3 regions of the Streptomyces sp. NBC_01341 genome follow, and region 1 is predicted to be linked to each of the others. Evidence: riboswitches for the same ligand, from Rfam matches in the RefSeq annotation. Region 1 holds a riboswitch; each other region holds the start of a gene.
What was found. Region 1 has a riboswitch for cobalamin ahead of OG206_RS25270 (cobalamin biosynthesis protein). Riboswitches for the same ligand answer to the same signal wherever they lie in the genome.
Positions count from the first base shown of each region.

Region 2: another riboswitch for cobalamin. It lies ahead of OG206_RS29715 (ABC transporter substrate-binding protein); the one in region 1 lies ahead of OG206_RS25270 (cobalamin biosynthesis protein).
Region 3: another riboswitch for cobalamin. It lies ahead of OG206_RS11170 (ribonucleoside-diphosphate reductase subunit alpha); the one in region 1 lies ahead of OG206_RS25270 (cobalamin biosynthesis protein).

Region 1 is NZ_CP108364.1:5,750,461-5,755,778, forward strand. It holds gene OG206_RS25260 (putative cobaltochelatase) at 1-274, opposite strand, end outside; gene OG206_RS25265 (cobyric acid synthase) at 271-1,881, opposite strand; gene OG206_RS25270 (cobalamin biosynthesis protein) at 1,878-2,822, opposite strand; cobalamin riboswitch at 2,952-3,078, opposite strand; gene OG206_RS25275 (hypothetical protein) at 3,229-3,453, opposite strand; gene OG206_RS25280 (inorganic phosphate transporter) at 3,466-4,716, opposite strand; gene OG206_RS25285 (class II aldolase/adducin family protein) at 4,974-5,318, shown strand, end outside.
Region 2 is NZ_CP108364.1:6,749,748-6,755,065, forward strand. It holds gene OG206_RS29700 (carbohydrate kinase family protein) at 1-176, shown strand, start outside; gene OG206_RS29705 (acyl-CoA dehydrogenase family protein) at 216-2,060, shown strand; gene OG206_RS29710 (hypothetical protein) at 2,057-2,218, shown strand; cobalamin riboswitch at 2,317-2,503, shown strand; gene OG206_RS29715 (ABC transporter substrate-binding protein) at 2,562-3,608, shown strand; gene OG206_RS29720 (FecCD family ABC transporter permease) at 3,638-4,687, shown strand; gene OG206_RS29725 (ABC transporter ATP-binding protein) at 4,684-5,318, shown strand, end outside.
Region 3 is NZ_CP108364.1:2,623,715-2,629,032, forward strand. It holds gene OG206_RS11155 (DUF3311 domain-containing protein) at 1-80, shown strand, start outside; gene mctP (monocarboxylate uptake permease MctP) at 77-1,732, shown strand; gene OG206_RS11165 (GNAT family N-acetyltransferase) at 1,855-2,355, shown strand; cobalamin riboswitch at 2,408-2,531, shown strand; gene OG206_RS11170 (ribonucleoside-diphosphate reductase subunit alpha) at 2,669-5,065, shown strand; gene OG206_RS11175 (ribonucleotide-diphosphate reductase subunit beta) at 5,065-5,318, shown strand, end outside.

The sequences.
Region 1 (5,318 bases):
TCCGCGCCGCACGCGACACACCGGTCTCCGCCTCGTGCGGGCCGTCGGGACACGCCGGATCGGGCGCCCCCGGGTCGCACGAGAAACGGCACCCGGCGACCACCGGGACCTCGGGCATGAGCGCGGCGAGCGCACGCACGGCGGTCGACTTCGCGGTGCCCTTCTCGCCTCTGACGAGCACCCCGCCCACGGCGGGACTGACGGCGTTGAGCAGGAGCCCGAGCCGTAGATCGTCCTGCCCGACGATGGCGGTGAAGGGGTACGGCGTACTCACAGGGCCTCCTCGGTCGCGTGTACTTCGGTCCCGGCGTCCGGCACGGCCGGGGCGCCCTCGGGGGCGTACGGCCCCGTCGCCGGGGGACGGGCGGGAGCCGGCGCGGGCGCGCCCGGCGGCACGAAGGGCAGCCCGGCCGGCGCCCCCTTCTCGATCAGCCGCCACAGGGCGTCCGTGTCCGCGTGCTCCTCGATCAGATCCCCCAGCCGGTCGAGCTGTTCCTCCCGCAGCGCCGCGAAACTCGTGTCCGGGGCCGCGGTGAACCGCCGCCCGGCCGCCCGGGCGACCTCACCCAGGAACGCGCGTCTGAAGGCGTCGCTCTCCAGCGATCCGTGCCAGTGCGTCCCCCACACCGAGCCCACCCGGCACCCGTCCAGGAAGGGCTCGCCGCCGCGCACGTCGGCGACCCCGTGATGGATCTCGTACCCCTCCACGGGCTCGCCCAGCGCCGACCCCACCGGCCGGCCCAGCACCTTCTCCCGGCCGAAGCGGACCCGCACCGGCAGCAGTCCGAGCCCGTCCACCACACCGGCCCGCGACTCCACGTCGTCCTCGATGCGCTCGCCCAGCACCTGGAACCCGCCGCAGATCCCCAGCACGGGCCGCCCCTCGGCCGCCCGCCGCAGCAACGCCTGCGCCAGTCCGCGCTCCCGCAGCCACGCCAGCGCCTTCACGGTGCCCCGCGTGCCGGGCACGATCACGAGGTCCGCGTCGGCGAGCTCCTCCGCGCGGTCCACGAACCGCACGACCACACCGGGCTCGGCCGCCAGCGCGTCCACATCGGTGAAGTTCGACATCAGGGGTACGGCACACACGGCGACCCGCAGCACGTCCTCGCCGTGGGGCGGCGCCACGACCGACTCGCGCACGGTGCCGCGCATCGAGACCCGCAGGCCGTCCTCCTCGTCGATGCCCAGCCCGTGGGCGTACGGCAGCACGCCGAAGGTCCGCCGCCCCGTCAGCCCGTGCAGCATGTCGAGGCCCGGCTCCAGCAGCGACACGTCACCGCGGAACTTGTTCACGAGGTACCCGGCGACCAGCGACTGGTCCTCGGCGCTCAGGAGCGCCGTCGTGCCGAAGAACGAGGCGAACACACCGCCCCGGTCGATGTCGCCGACCACCAGCACGGGGAAGTCCGCGGCCCGCGCGATGCCCATGTTGACGATGTCCGTGCGCCGCAGGTTGATCTCGGCGGGACTGCCCGCCCCCTCGCAGATCACGGCGTCGTACGAGCCCCGCAGCTGCTCCAGGCAGTCCACGACCGTGCCCAGCAGCGCTTCCTGACGCCCCCCGTGGTAGCCGCGGGCGCTCATCTCGCCGACCGGCCTGCCCATCAGGACGACCTGGCTGGAACGGTCGCTGCCCGGCTTCAGCAGCACCGGGTTCATCAGGGCCGACGGCTCCACCCGGGCGGCCTGCGCCTGCATCGCCTGGGCGCGGCCGATCTCCGCACCCTCCCGGGTGACGAAGGAGTTCAGCGACATGTTCTGCGCCTTGAACGGCGCGACCTTCACCCCCCGGCGCACCAGCCAACGGCAGATCCCGGCCGTGACGACGCTCTTGCCCGCGTCCGAGGTGGTTCCGGCCACCAGCAGTCCGCCGCTCATCTGCCCCTCCGTCCCCTGGCCAGCCGCCCCGCCGCGCACACGCCGAGGGCCAGCACACTCACCCGGCGCGACAGCCGCACCGCGCGTTCGATGTCGGCGACCCGCACGTCACGGCCCGCCTCCCCGTTGAGCACGGGCCGGTGCTCGACCCGTCCGCCGTAGGCGAGGGTCCCGCCCAGACGTACGCCCAGGGCCCCCGCGAACGCGGCCTCCACCGGGCCGGCGTTGGGGCTCGGGTGCTGGCCGGCATCCGAGCGCCAGGCCCGGACGGCCTCGCGCGGGCGGCCCCCGGCGGCCACCGCGAGCGCGGCGGTGAGCCGGGCCCCGGGCCAGCCCGCGAGGTCGTCGAGCCGGGCCGACGCCCAGCCGTAGCGCCGGTAGCGGGGCGACTTGTGCCCCACCATGGCGTCGAGGGTGTTCACCGCGCGGAAGCCGATCAGCCCGGGAACCCCGCCGAAGGCGCCCCACACCAGGGCCCCCACGACGGCGTCGGAGGTGTTCTCGGCGACGGACTCGACGACCGCCCTGGCGATCTGCGGCCCGTCGAGCGCCTGCGGGTCGCGGCCGCACAGGTGCGGCAGGCGCTCCCGGGCCAGTTCGACGTCCCCGGCTTCCAGGGCTCCGCCGATGGCGCGGGCCTCGCGGCCCAGCGACGTACCCCCGACGACGGACCAGGTGGCGGCGGCGGTCAGTGCCACAGCGGCGGCGGGACGGTTCCGTACGGCGCGGGCCGCCAGCGCGGCGGCGGCCGTGGCACCGCCCGCGCAGACGAGCGTGTGCAGGGCCCCCCAGCCCCGGTGGTCGCGCCACAGCCGGGTCTCGGCGCCGGCGGCGGCCCGCCCGAAGGCTGCGACGGGATGGCCGCGCCGGGGGTCACCGAGCAGCAGGTCGCCGATCAGCCCGGCGGCGGCGCCGTACGCGAAGATGCGGTCGGCTCGCACGGATCAGAGGTCCGTCGCGCCTCGTAGCGGCGTCGTCACGGGTGGTGGGGGCGCAGACGCACGGCGGCCGGGCATGGCAGATGTCCTCACTCAGGGTCCGCGCCCTGGTTCGACGTGACCGGCGACGAGAGTCTCCTGGCTTCCGGATCCGCGGGCCTCCGGCCTTCCAGCCCGCGGTGGCGGGCCGTGACTTCCGTGTGGAGGACTGCTCCCCGGTGACAGTGGCGGGACCGCGCCGGATTCGCACCGGCTTCCTCTCCTGTCGCCGTAAATGGCTCCGGCAGTCCACCACGCCCTGTGAAGGCCCGTCAACCTGCCGTTGACCTGCGAGGCTTCAGTGTGGCCGGACGCACACCGGGCCGGACACACGCAGGGTGTGTCCGGCCCGGTGGGGTGCCCGAGGAGGTCAGGCGACGATCAGGTAGATCCCGTACGCGACAGCCGCCGCGCACAGGGCGAAGCAGGCGTACGCACCGGTGCGCGCCAGGGCGTGGGAACCGCCGCCGGCCTGAGCCGTCGTGGTCCGCTTGGCCAGACCGGTGATGCCGAGGGTGAAGAGCCCGACCAGCGCGACGGTGATCACGAGGCTGACACCGAAGACGGAAGCGAGGGCCGCCCAGTCGATTTTCATGCGGTTCTGTCCTTACACCGTGGCCGGCCGGGCCGGTTCGGCCTGGGTGTCCGGGGCGGGGATGGTGGTCTTGAGCTCCGGGACGACCGCGCCGACGGGCGGCGGGCTGACGGCCGCGATGGCGGTCGTGACGACGCCGGGGGGTTCCTCGGCGGTCACGTTGACGTTGGTGTGGTCGACCGGCTTGCGGCGCGACAGCATCCAGATCGCTCCGGAGCCGGCGACGAGCAGGACGGCCACCACGGCGACACCCCACGGGCCCTGCTTGGTCAGGAACTCGGCGCCGGCGCCGACCAGCCCGGCGGCCGGCAGCGTCAGGCCCCAGGCGACGAACATCCGGGTGGCGGTGGACCAGCGGACCACGCCCCCCTTGCGTCCGAGACCCGCGCCCATGACCGCACCGGAGACGGACTGCGTGGTGGAGAGGGAGAAGCCGAGGTGCGAGGAGGCCAGGATGACCGTGGCCGCACTGGTCTGGGCGGCGAAGCCCTGCGGCGGCCGGAGGTCGGTCAGGCCGCTGCCCATGGTGCGGATGATGCGCCAGCCGCCGAGGTAGGTGCCGAGGGCGATGGCGATGCCGGCGGCGGCGATGACCCAGACCGGCGGGTTCGAGCCGGGGGAGAGGACGCCACCGGTGACCAGGGCCAGGGTGATGATGCCCATGGTCTTCTGTGCGTCGTTGGTGCCGTGGGCGAGCGAGACGAGACCGGCGGAGGCGATCTGCCCGGCGCGGTAGCCCTTGGCGGTCGACTTCAGCTGCGCCTCGTCGGTGACCTTCCGGTTGAGGCGGTACGTCAGCCTGGTCGCCAGCAGCGCGGCGATGCCCGCCACGAGCGGTGCGGCGACCGCGGGCAGCAGGACCTTCGTCACGACTGTGCCGCCGTTGATCGAGGACCAGCCGGCCGACATCACCGCGGCGCCGATGAGACCGCCGAAGAGTGCGTGGGAGGAGCTCGAGGGCAGGCCGACCAGCCAGGTCAGCAGATTCCACAGGATGGCGCCGACGAGCGCGGCGAAGATGACCTCGGTTCTGAGGCCGTCCTCGCTGACGATCCCGCCGGAGATCGTCTTGGCGACCTCCACCGAGAGGAACGCGCCGACGAGGTTGAGAACGGCGGACATGGCCACCGCTGTCTTGGGCTTGAGGGCGCCGGTCGAGATGGTCGTGGCCATCGCGTTGGCGGTGTCGTGGAAACCGTTCGTGAAATCGAACACGAGAGCTGTCACGATCACAATCGCGAGCAGCAGCGTGATGTGTTCCATTTACCCAGGCAATCGTTCGACGTCATTGGCACGTGGAACGTAAGCAACCTTGGTGAACGGAAGGTGAACTGGGCAGGGCGGCACGGTGACCCCAAACGTGCGTGGGGGTTCCGCTTGTGTGCGGACGGGGTGGGCCGGACGGCCGTGGCCGGTGCGGCGCATGGCCTCCGGACGGCCCGGACGGTCCCGTAACACCCGATTTGCCCCGTTGGGGAGACATCGGTCACGCGCACCGTCAGGGGTCCTAGGATCTGCGCATGAACGACGGCCATCAGGACGCGATCGGACAGGCATGGGAGGGCGTCGTCACGACGGCGCGCAGGACGGCGGCCGAAGGGCTCGTCGTCGGCACCTCGGGCAACGTGTCGGCCCGGGTCGGCGACATCGTCCTGGTCACCCCCACCGGGGTGCCCTACGACCGGCTGGCACCGGGGGACGCGGTCGGCGTCGACCTCGAAGGACGCCAGGTCCTGGGGGACCTCGTCCCGACCAGCGAACTCCCCCTGCACCTCGCCGTGTACCGCGAGACCTCCGCGGCCGCCGTCGTCCACACCCACGCCGTGCACGCGACCGCCGTCTCCACGCTCGTCACCGAGGTGCCC
Region 2 (5,318 bases), 1.0 Mb from region 1:
GCCTGCTCGGCGCGCGGGGGCGCGCACGTCTCCGGTCCCTGGATCCCGCCGTGCTCGGTGACGTGCTGCGCCACGCCGTGGCCTCCGCCGCCGTCACCGTCGGCCGGGCCGGCGCGCTGCCCCCCGACCGTGAGGAGCTGGCAACCGCTCTGACCAGCGTGACTGCCCCCGAGTGACAAGGGTGTCCTCCCCGTGGTCCGGTCGTTCAACTCGGTATGACCGTGACCCTTACCGACACCGCCCCACCGTCCACCGCCGAGCTGCTGACCGGCGTCCTCCTCGGTCCGGACTTCCGCCGCGAACACGGCTTCTGGCAGCGGCTGATCAGCACAGAACCGTTCCGCCGCCCCGCCGGGGGAACACCCGACGAGCGCCTGGCGGTCGCCTACGAGCGCCTGCGGATCCTCAACCGCTCGCTCGACAACGGCGCGCGTCTCGCCGCCGACCTGCGGGCGCTCGCGGCCCTGCACGCCTGGCTCGGCCCCGTGGACCCCGCGCTCACCACCGTCGCGGGCATCCACTACAACCTCTTCCTCGGCAGTCTGCTCGACCACGACCGCACCGGCCGCCGCGATCTGTCCGACCACCTCTCGATGCGGCGCATCGGCACCTTCCTCTGCACCGAGGTCGCGCACGGCAACAACGCCTCCGCCATGGAGACCACGGCCACCTACGACCGGGCGCGGGACGGGTTCGTCCTGCACACCCCGAACGCGGGCGCGCAGAAGTTCATGCCCAACACCAGCCCGGCGGGCGGCGCCAAGTCCGGGCTGGTCGCGGCGCGCCTGCTGGCCGACGGCGCCGACCACGGCGTACGCCTCTTCCTGGTGCGGCTCACCGACGACGTAAAGGAACTGCCCGGGGTCCGGGTGCGGCGGCTGCCGGCCCGCATGGGCAGCCCGGTGGACCACTGCCTGACGTCCTTCGACCGGCTGTTCGTCGCGCGGGACGCCCTGCTGGGGGACGACGAGGGAGACGGCCCCCGGGGTGAGTTCAGGACGGAGCCGGGGGACAGGCGGCGGCGCTTCCTGACGGCGATCGGACGGGTCACCCCCGGCCGGATCGCCCTGAGCGCCTGCGCGGCGGGCTCGGCCCGGGCGACGCTGGCGGTCGCCGTGCGATACGGCGGCCACCGGTTCATCCCGGGCTCCCGGGGCACCCCGCCGGTGCCGGTCAACGCCCACCGGACCCACCACGGCCCGCTCGCCTCGGCCATGGCGACTGTCTTCGCCATGAGCCTGCTGCACCGCAGGGCGCACGACCGGTGGGAGGCATGTACGGACGAGGCGGGCCGGAGCGAGGCCGTGAGGCTGGTCGACGTCGGCAAGGCCTGGATCACCTGGCGGGCCCGCGAGGTCATCGTGCAGAGCCGCGAACGCTGCGGCGCACAGGCCCTGCTGGAGAACAACGGCATGACCGAGCTGGTCACCGGAGTGGAGGGAGCCATCACGGCGGAAGGCGACAACATCGCCCTCTACACCAAGGCCGCCGCCGACATGCTCTTCGCCGCCGCCCCCCGGGAGGACGGTCCCGAGGAACCGGAGTCCGGCGATCTGGACGACCCGCGCTTCCTCGGCCGACTGCTGGCTGCCGTGGAGGACATCTGGTTCGCCCGGGCGAGGGCACGCGCGCTGCGAGCCCCCGATGCGGACGTCCTCGGGCGGTGGAACGCGGCCTCGGGACCGGCCCTGCGCGGTGTGGAGGCCTACGCCTACCGCGAGGCCGCCGAGGCGTACGCCGAAGCGCGACGCGCTCTGCCCGACGGTGAGGCCAGAGACCGGGTGGGAGAGCTGGAGCGGCTGTTCGCCGTGGAGTGGGTGGCCCGCAACAGCGGTGATCTCCTGGCCGCCGGATTCCTGAGCCCCGATCAGGTCGAGTGCCTGGCGGAGACCACCGAGGACCTGATCGCTGCCGTCGCCGCGCACGCCCCGCAACTGGCGGACTCCTTCGCACTGCCCGCCGAACTGCTGGCGGACTGGCCGATCGCGGGGGCGGACTACGCCGATGCGTACGACGACCCCGGCGCGCCGTGGCACACCGCCTCGGCGGATGTCCGGTGAGCGCCGTCCGCGCGGCACACGGACGGCTGGGCGAGAGCCTGGAGATCCTCGGCCTCCGCGTCGTGCTGCTGGCCTACTGGGGGACGGTGTCGGTGCTGACGCGCCGGTGCGCGAAGCCGTCGGCGTACCGCGGCGAATCGGTTCGCCCCCGCTCCTGACGCGCCCGACGGCGGGAGGTGCCGGTACGACGGGGTGCCGGTGCGGCCCGGCACCCCGTCGTACCGGCCACGGCCCCGGAAACCGGCGAAATGCCGCGTGATAGCTTGCAGACGCCAGTCACACTCCACGTGGAGTCAGGGAATCCGGTGCGAATCCGGAGCTGACGCGCAGCGGTGAGGGGGACGGGCGGGGCCACGGCCACTGGGACACCCTCGGGTGCCCCGGGAAGGCGCCCCGTCCGGACGAACCCGAGTCCGAAGACCTGCTGGCACCCGCTTCCGCACCGGGAGCGGAACTCCGTACCGGGCTTCGCGCAAGAGCCCAGAGACGCCGAGGGACTCCGTGCCGCCCATATCCAGCACCGTACGCCGAACCGCCCTGCTCCTCACGGGGCTTGTCCTGCTGACCGCCTGCGGCGGCAGCGGCCCAGGACCCGCCCGCGCCGGGGACGGCTCCGGCGCCGACGGCTATCCCGTCGCGCTCGCGAACTGCGGCCGCACGGTGACCGTCGACGCGAAGCCGCACCACGCGGTCTCCCTGGACCAGGGGTCGACGGAGATCCTGCTCTCCCTCGGTCTGCAGGACAGCCTCGCGGGCACCTCCACCTGGACCGACCCGGTGATGAAGGGGCTCGAGGCGGCCAACGCGAAGGTCCCCCGCATCGCGGACAACCGCCCCTCCTCGGAGAAGGTCCTCGGCCTGGAACCCGACTTCGTCAGCGCCTCCTTCGCCTCGACCCTCGCGAAGGGCGGTGTGGCGCCGCGCGAACAGTTCGAGGACCTCGGGGTGCCCACCTATGTCGCGCCCGCCGACTGCGCGGCCAAGGACAACAGTGGCGGTGGTGACGGATCCCGCAGCGAGCCCCTGACCATGGACAGCGTCTACACCGAAGTGCGCGATCTGGCACGGGTGTTCGGCGTGCCGAAGCGGGGGGACGCGCTCGTCTCCGAGCTCCGGTCCCGCATCGGCGCGGCCACCGCCGACGTCGACGCGTCCGGAGCCACGCTCCTCTACTGGTTCGCCAACTCCGAATCCCCCTACCTTGCGGGCTGCTGCGGTGCCCCGGGCATCATCACCGAGGAACTCGGAGCGAAGAACGTCTTCGACGACACGCACGAGGAGTGGCCCCAGATCAACTGGGAGACGGTCGCCGACCGCAACCCCGACGTCCTGGTCATCGGCGATCTGACCCGCAAGTCCCAGACCGCCGAGAGCGCACGCAAGAAGATCGACTTCCTGGAGTCCAACCCCGCCACGAAGAACATGGACGCCGTCCGGCACAAGCGCTACGTCCTGCTCAGCGGCCAGGCCATGAATCCCGGCATCCGGACCGTGGAGGGCGTGGAGCGCGTCGCCGCCGGGCTGCGCACGTTCGGACTCGCGGGGTGACGGACACCCGACACACCCGGGCCGTACGGTTGCGCACGGCGGCGGTCGACAGGCCGGGAGCCGGGCGCATCCTGCGCGACGGCCTCCTGTGGAGCGCCGGCGCCGCTCTGCTGCTCCTGTCCGTCGCGGTCGCCGTCACGATCGGCCCCGCGCGCATCTCCGTCCCCGACGTCTGGTCCGCGGTCGCGGCCCACCTCGGCATCGGAGAGGCGCGGCTGTCCCCCATCCGGGACGGCATCATCTGGAACCTGCGCATGCCCCGCACCCTGCTCGCCGCGGTCTGCGGGGCCGGGCTCGCCGTGTCCGGGACCGTGATGCAGTCCCTCCTGCGCAACCCGCTGGCCGACCCGTTCGTCCTCGGGGTCTCCTCCGGCGCGTCCACCGGGGCTGTCGCTGTCGTCGTCCTCGGCGCCGGCGGGGGAGCGTTGTCGGTCTCGGCCGGCGCGTTCGCCGGCGCGCTGCTCTCCTTCGCGCTCGTCCTGCTGCTCAGCCACAGCCTGGGCGGTTCCACCGACCGGGTCGTCCTGTCCGGGGTCGCGGCCATGCAGCTCTTCTCCGCGCTCACCTCCTTCGTCGTGATGACGGCCGCGGACGCCGAGCAGACGCGGGGCGTCCTGTTCTGGCTGCTCGGCTCCCTCGGCGGGGTCGGCTGGTCCGACGTGTGGATGTGTTCCGGTGTGCTGGGCGTGACGCTGGCGATCTGTCTCGGACATGCACGCACCCTCGACGCCTTCGCCTTCGGCCAGGACGCTGCGGCAGCACTCGGCGTCCACGTCGCCCGGACCCGGACCGTGCTGCTCTGCACCACGGCGCTGCTGACGGCGGCGCTCGTCAGCTCTGCGGGCGCCATCGGGTTCGTCGGCCTCGTCCTGCCGCACGCGGCACGGGCCCTGACCGGCTCGGGTCACCGAAGGCTCCTCCCGGTGACGGCGCTCGCCGGTGCGGTGTTCCTCGTCTGGGTCGACACCCTGGCCAGGACCGTCCTCGACCCCCAGGAGGTGCCGGTGGGGGTGGTCACCTCCCTCATCGGTGTGCCCGCGTTCGTCCTGGTCCTGTACCGCACCCGGAGGAGCGCGTGACGCGCGAGAAACAGGCGACCGGAACCCCGGGCGACGGACTCCGCGCGGCCCGCGTGAGCAGGGAGGCCGGGGGCAGGATCGTCCTGGACGGAGTCAGCGTCGCCCCGCCGCCCGGTACGACCGTCGGCCTCCTGGGGCCCAACGGGTCCGGCAAGACGACCCTCCTCCGGGTCATGGCGGGCGTGCTCGTACCCGGCACCGGTGTGGTCACCCTCGACGGCCGTACCCTCGCCGAGACGGGCCGGAGGGCCGTCGCGCGTCGCATCGCCGTGGTCGAACAGCACGCCGCCACCCAGGTCGACCTGACCGTCCTGGACGTCGTGCGCCTCGGCCGCATCCCGCACCGGCGCGCGTGGTCCGCGCCCGGTCCCGAGGACGAGGCCGCCGTCCGTGAGTCCTTGGCCCGGACCGGCCTCGCCGACCGCGCCGGACAGTCCTGGCACACCCTGTCCGGCGGTGAGCGACAGCGCGTCCAGATCGCCCGCGCACTCGCCCAGCAGCCGCGTGAACTCCTGCTCGACGAGCCGACCAACCACCTGGACATCCAGCACCAGCTCGAGCTGCTCTCGCTGGTGGCAGCCCTTCCCGTCACCGCCGTCATCGCGCTGCACGACCTCAACCTGGCGGCGAT
Region 3 (5,318 bases), 3.1 Mb from region 1:
TCTCGACCGCGCTCACCATGGTCGCCTACAAGCTGTGGCAGCGTGACCAGCGCTCCCGCAAGGGAGGTGCTTCCGCATGAAGGACGGCGTGAACGGCGTCGCACTCGCCGTGTTCATCTTCTTCTTCCTGGCCGTCACGGTCATCGGATTCATGGCCGCGCGCTGGCGCAAGGCCGAGAACGAGGCGAGCCTCGACGAATGGGGTCTGGGCGGCCGGTCGTTCGGCACCTGGGTCACCTGGTTCCTGCTCGGCGGCGACCTGTACACCGCGTACACCTTCGTCGCGGTCCCCGCGGCGATCTACGCGGCGGGTGCGGCGGGCTTCTTCGCCGTCCCGTACACGATCCTCGTCTACCCGCTGATCTTCACCTTCCTGCCCCGCCTGTGGTCGGTGTCGCACAAGCACGGGTACGTCACCACCTCGGACTTCGTCCGCGGCCGCTTCGGCTCGAAGGGGCTCTCGCTGGCGGTGGCCCTCACCGGCATCCTCGCCACCATGCCGTACATCGCGCTGCAGCTGGTCGGCATCCAGGCCGTACTCGACGTCATGGGCGTCGGCGGCGGCGAGAACACGCACTGGTTCGTCAAGGACCTGCCGCTGCTCATCGCGTTCGCGGTCCTCGCCGCGTACACGTACTCCTCGGGACTGCGGGCCCCCGCGCTCATCGCGTTCGTCAAGGACGGCCTGATCTACCTGGTCATCGCGGTGGCCATCATCTACATCCCGATCAAGCTCGGCGGCTTCGACGACATCTTCGCGAAGGCCGGCGAGGCGTTCGCCCAGACGAACGAGGCGACGGGCAAACCGAGGGGCGCGCTCGTGCCCGGGGAGATGGGCCAGTGGGGCTACGCGACGCTGGCACTGGGCTCGGCGCTCGCGCTCTTCATGTACCCGCACTCGATCACGGCGACGCTCTCCAGCCGCAGCCGTGAGGTGATCCGGCGCAACACCACGATCCTGCCGCTGTACTCCCTGATGCTGGGCCTGCTCGCCCTGCTCGGGTTCATGGCGATCGCCGCCGGGATCAAGGTCGACAACGGACAGCTGGCGATCCCCCAGCTGTTCGAGAACATGTTCCCCGACTGGTTCGCGGGTGTGGCCTTCGCCGCGATCGGGATCGGCGCCCTGGTACCAGCCGCGATCATGTCGATCGCCGCCGCGAACCTCTTCACCAGGAACATCTACAAGGACTTCATCAAGCCCGACGCGACCCCCGCCCAGGAGACCAAGGTCTCCAAGCTGGTCTCGCTGCTCGTCAAGGTGGGGGCGCTCGCCTTCGTCCTCACCATGGACAAGACGGTCGCGATCAACTTCCAGCTGCTCGGCGGGATCTGGATCCTCCAGACCATGCCCGCGCTGGTGGGCGGCCTGTTCACCCGGTGGTTCCACCGCTGGGCCCTGATCGCAGGCTGGGCCGTCGGCATGATCTACGGCACGGTGGCCGCGTACGGCGTCGCCAGCCCGACGCAGAAGCACTTCGGCGGCTCCTCGAAGGAGATCCCCGGCATCGGCGAGATCGGCTACATCGGTCTCACGGCGATCGTGCTGAACATCGTCGTCGTGGTCGTGCTGACCTTCGTCCTGAACGCGCTGAAGGCCCCGGCGGGTATCGACGAGACCTCGCCGTCCGACTACACCGCGGACGTCGGCGAGCCCGGCGTCAAGGTCACGCTCCCGCCGGCCACGGTGGGTGCGCCGGGAGGCGAGCACGAGCCCCTGGAACGCCTGTAGCCCGTGACGCCGTCCGTCCCGGCAGGGTCCGCCCTGCCGGGACGGGCCCGTGTGCGGGGCCGGTTCGCCGGCTCCCCCGAAAGGCACGTGCGCCGGGCCGCCGTCTGAGGCAGACTCCGCGCATGGATGTCTCGATCAGACCGGTCCGCGCCACGGAGCACGAGGCCCTGGGCGAGATCACGGCCCAGGCCTATCTCGGCGACGGACTGCTGGACTTCGGCTCCGCCGATCCGTACCTCGAACAGCTCCGCGCCGTCGGACGGCGCGCCGCGGAGGCGCTCGTGCTGGCGGCGGTCGGCTCCGACGGCAGCCTGCTGGGAGGCGTCACCTACGTGGCTCCCGGCAGCCCGTGGGCGGACGTCGCCCGGAGCGACGAAGCCGAGTTCCGGATGCTGGCCGTCTCCCGGGAGGCGCGTGGCCGGGGTGCCGGCGAGGCGCTCGTGGGGGCCTGTGTCGAGCGGGCACGCGCCACGGAGGGGCTCTCCGGGGTCGTCCTGTCGACCCAGGCGTCCATGGAGTCCGCCCACCGCATCTACCGGCGCCTCGGCTTCGCACGGACCCCGGAGCGGGACTGGAGCCCTCTCCCGGGCTTCACCCTGCTGACGTTCCGTCTCGCCTTTTGACCCATCACGACACTACATGTGGGGGCTGCCTCAATCAGCAGCCCCCACATGTATGCTCGACCTCGCTGTCGCCGCAGGGGAATCCGGTGCGAATCCGGAACTGTCCCGCAACGGTGTGATCGGTGGGCATTCGCGCACCGCGGAGTCCGAAGACCTGCCGACAGCGCGTCCGGCTCGACCGAACCGGACGCCGAGACGTCCGGGCCCCGCGGAGGGCCGGTGGACGCCGTGCGCGCCGTGCTCCCTCCCCGGGTGTGTCCGTGCCCGGCTGCCCCGCTCCCGCAGGCCCCGAGCCGAGCGAGGGATAGCCCCAGTGACCATCGCGCCAGCAGACCCGGTTTCAGCCGCGGAATCCGAGAGCCCCACGACCGACGCGCCCGGGACCGCGCTGCTGCGGACCCTGACCGGTCTGACCGCCGATCTGCCCGACACCGACCCCGGACGGGTCGCGGCCGCCGCGCTGCGCGGCCGGAGCGCGCGGGCGGACGAGGCCGAGCTGCGCTCGCTGGCCACCGAGGCCGCCGCGGGTCTGATCTCGGAGGACCCGGCGTACTCCCGGCTCGCCGCCCGGCTGCTCACCCTCGCGATCGCGGACGAGGCGGCGGGCGAGGGCGCGGTCTCCTTCTCCTCGTCGGTCGCCGTCGGGCACCGAGAGGGCCTGATCGCGGACCGTACGGCCGAGTTCGTCACCCTGCACGCGGCCGCCCTGGACGCACTGGTGGAGCGCTCGCTCGCCGACGGGGCGGACGACCGCTTCGGCTACTTCGGCCTGCGCACGCTGCACAGCCGCTACCTGCTGCGCCACCCGCTCACCCGGCAGGTCATCGAGACCCCGCAGCACTTCATGCTGCGCGTGGCCGCCGGGCTCGCCGAGGACACCTCGCGGCGCGCCCTGGACGAAGTGGCCGCCCTGTACGGCCTGATGAGCCGCCTCGACTACCTGCCGTCCTCGCCGACCCTCTTCAACTCCGGCACACGGCACCCGCAGATGTCCTCCTGCTACCTGCTGGACTCGCCGCTGGACGAGCTGGACTCGATCTACGACCGCTATCACCAGGTGGCCCGCCTCTCGAAGCACGCGGGCGGCATCGGCCTCTCGTACTCCCGCATCCGCGCCCGGGGTTCGCTGATCCGCGGCACGAACGGCCACTCCAACGGCATCGTGCCGTTCCTCAAGACGCTGGACGCCTCGGTCGCCGCGGTCAACCAGGGCGGCCGGCGCAAGGGCGCCGCCGCCGTCTACCTGGAGACCTGGCACGCGGACATCGAGGAGTTCCTGGAGCTGCGCGACAACACCGGCGAGGACCAGCGGCGTACGCACAACCTCAACCTCGCGCACTGGATCCCGGACGAGTTCATGCGCCGCGTCGACGCGGACACGGACTGGTCGTTGTTCTCCCCGGCCGATGTGCCCGAACTGGTCGACCTGTGGGGTGACGAGTTCGACGCGGCCTACCGCGCGGCCGAGGCCAAGGGCCTGGCCCGCAAGTCGATGCCCGCGCGTGAGCTGTACGGCCGGATGATGCGCACCCTCGCGCAGACCGGTCAGGGCTGGATGACGTTCAAGGACGCCTCCAACCGCACGGCCAACCAGACCGCCGAGCCGGGCCGGGTCGTGCACTCCTCGAACCTGTGCACCGAGATCCTCGAGGTCACCGACGACGGCGAGACGGCCGTCTGCAACCTGGGCTCGGTCAACCTGGGTGCGTTCGTCGCCGACGGCACCATCGACTGGGAGCGGCTGGACGCCACCGTGCGCACCGCCGTGACGTTCCTGGACCGGGTCGTCGACATCAACTTCTACCCGACCGAGCAGGCCGGCCGGTCCAACGCCCGCTGGCGTCCGGTGGGCCTCGGCGCGATGGGCCTGCAGGACGTCTTCTTCCGGCTGCGGCTGCCCTTCGACTCCCCCGAGGCGCGCGCCCTGTCCACGAAGATCTCCGAGCGGATCATGCTGGCCGCGTACGAGGCGTCCTGCGACCTGGCCGAACGGTCGGGTCCGCTGCCCGCCTGGTCCGAGACGCGCGCCGCCCGGGGAGTGCTGCACCCCGACCACTACGACACCGAGCTGAGCTGGCCTGAGCGCTGGGACGCGCTGCGCGCCCGGGTCGCGAGGACCGGGATGCGCAACTCCCTGCTGCTGGCCATCGCGCCTACGGCGACGATCGCCTCGATCGCCGGGGTGTACGAGTGCATCGAGCCGCAGGTCTCCAACCTCTTCAAGCGTGAGACGCTCAGCGGCGAGTTCCTCCAGGTCAACGGCTACCTGGTGGACGAGCTGAAGCGGCTCGGCGTCTGGGACGCCCGGACCCGTGAGGCGCTGCGCGAGGCGAGCGGTTCCGTGCAGGGCTTCGCCTGGATCCCGGAGGACGTCCGGGCGCTGTACCGCACGGCGTGGGAGATCCCCCAGCGCGGTCTGATCGACATGGCGGCCGCCCGTACGCCGTTCCTCGACCAGAGCCAGTCGCTCAACCTGTTCCTGGAGACGCCGACGATCGGCAAGCTCTCCTCGATGTACGCGTACGCCTGGAAGCAGGGGCTGAAGACGACGTACTACCTGCGTTCGCGTCCGGCGACCCGGATCGCCCGCGCGGCGTCCGGGCAGGCCGCGGCCGCCGCCCCCATTCCCGTACAGCAGGCGTCGTCGCCCGACGCGGACGCGATCGCCTGCTCCCTCGAAAACCCCGAGTCCTGCGAGGCCTGCCAGTGATGAGTGCGTCCGAGAACAAGAACCTGCTGGACCCGGGCTTCGAACTGACCCTGCGCCCCATGCGCTATCCGGACTTCTACGAGCGCTACCGGGACGCGATCAAGAACACCTGGACGGTCGAGGAGGTGGACCTCCACTCCGACGTCGCCGACCTCGCCAAGCTCTCGCCCGGCGAGCAGCACATGATCGGCCGGCTGGTGGCGTTCTTCGCGACGGGTGACTCGATCGTCTCCAACAACCTCGTACTGACGCT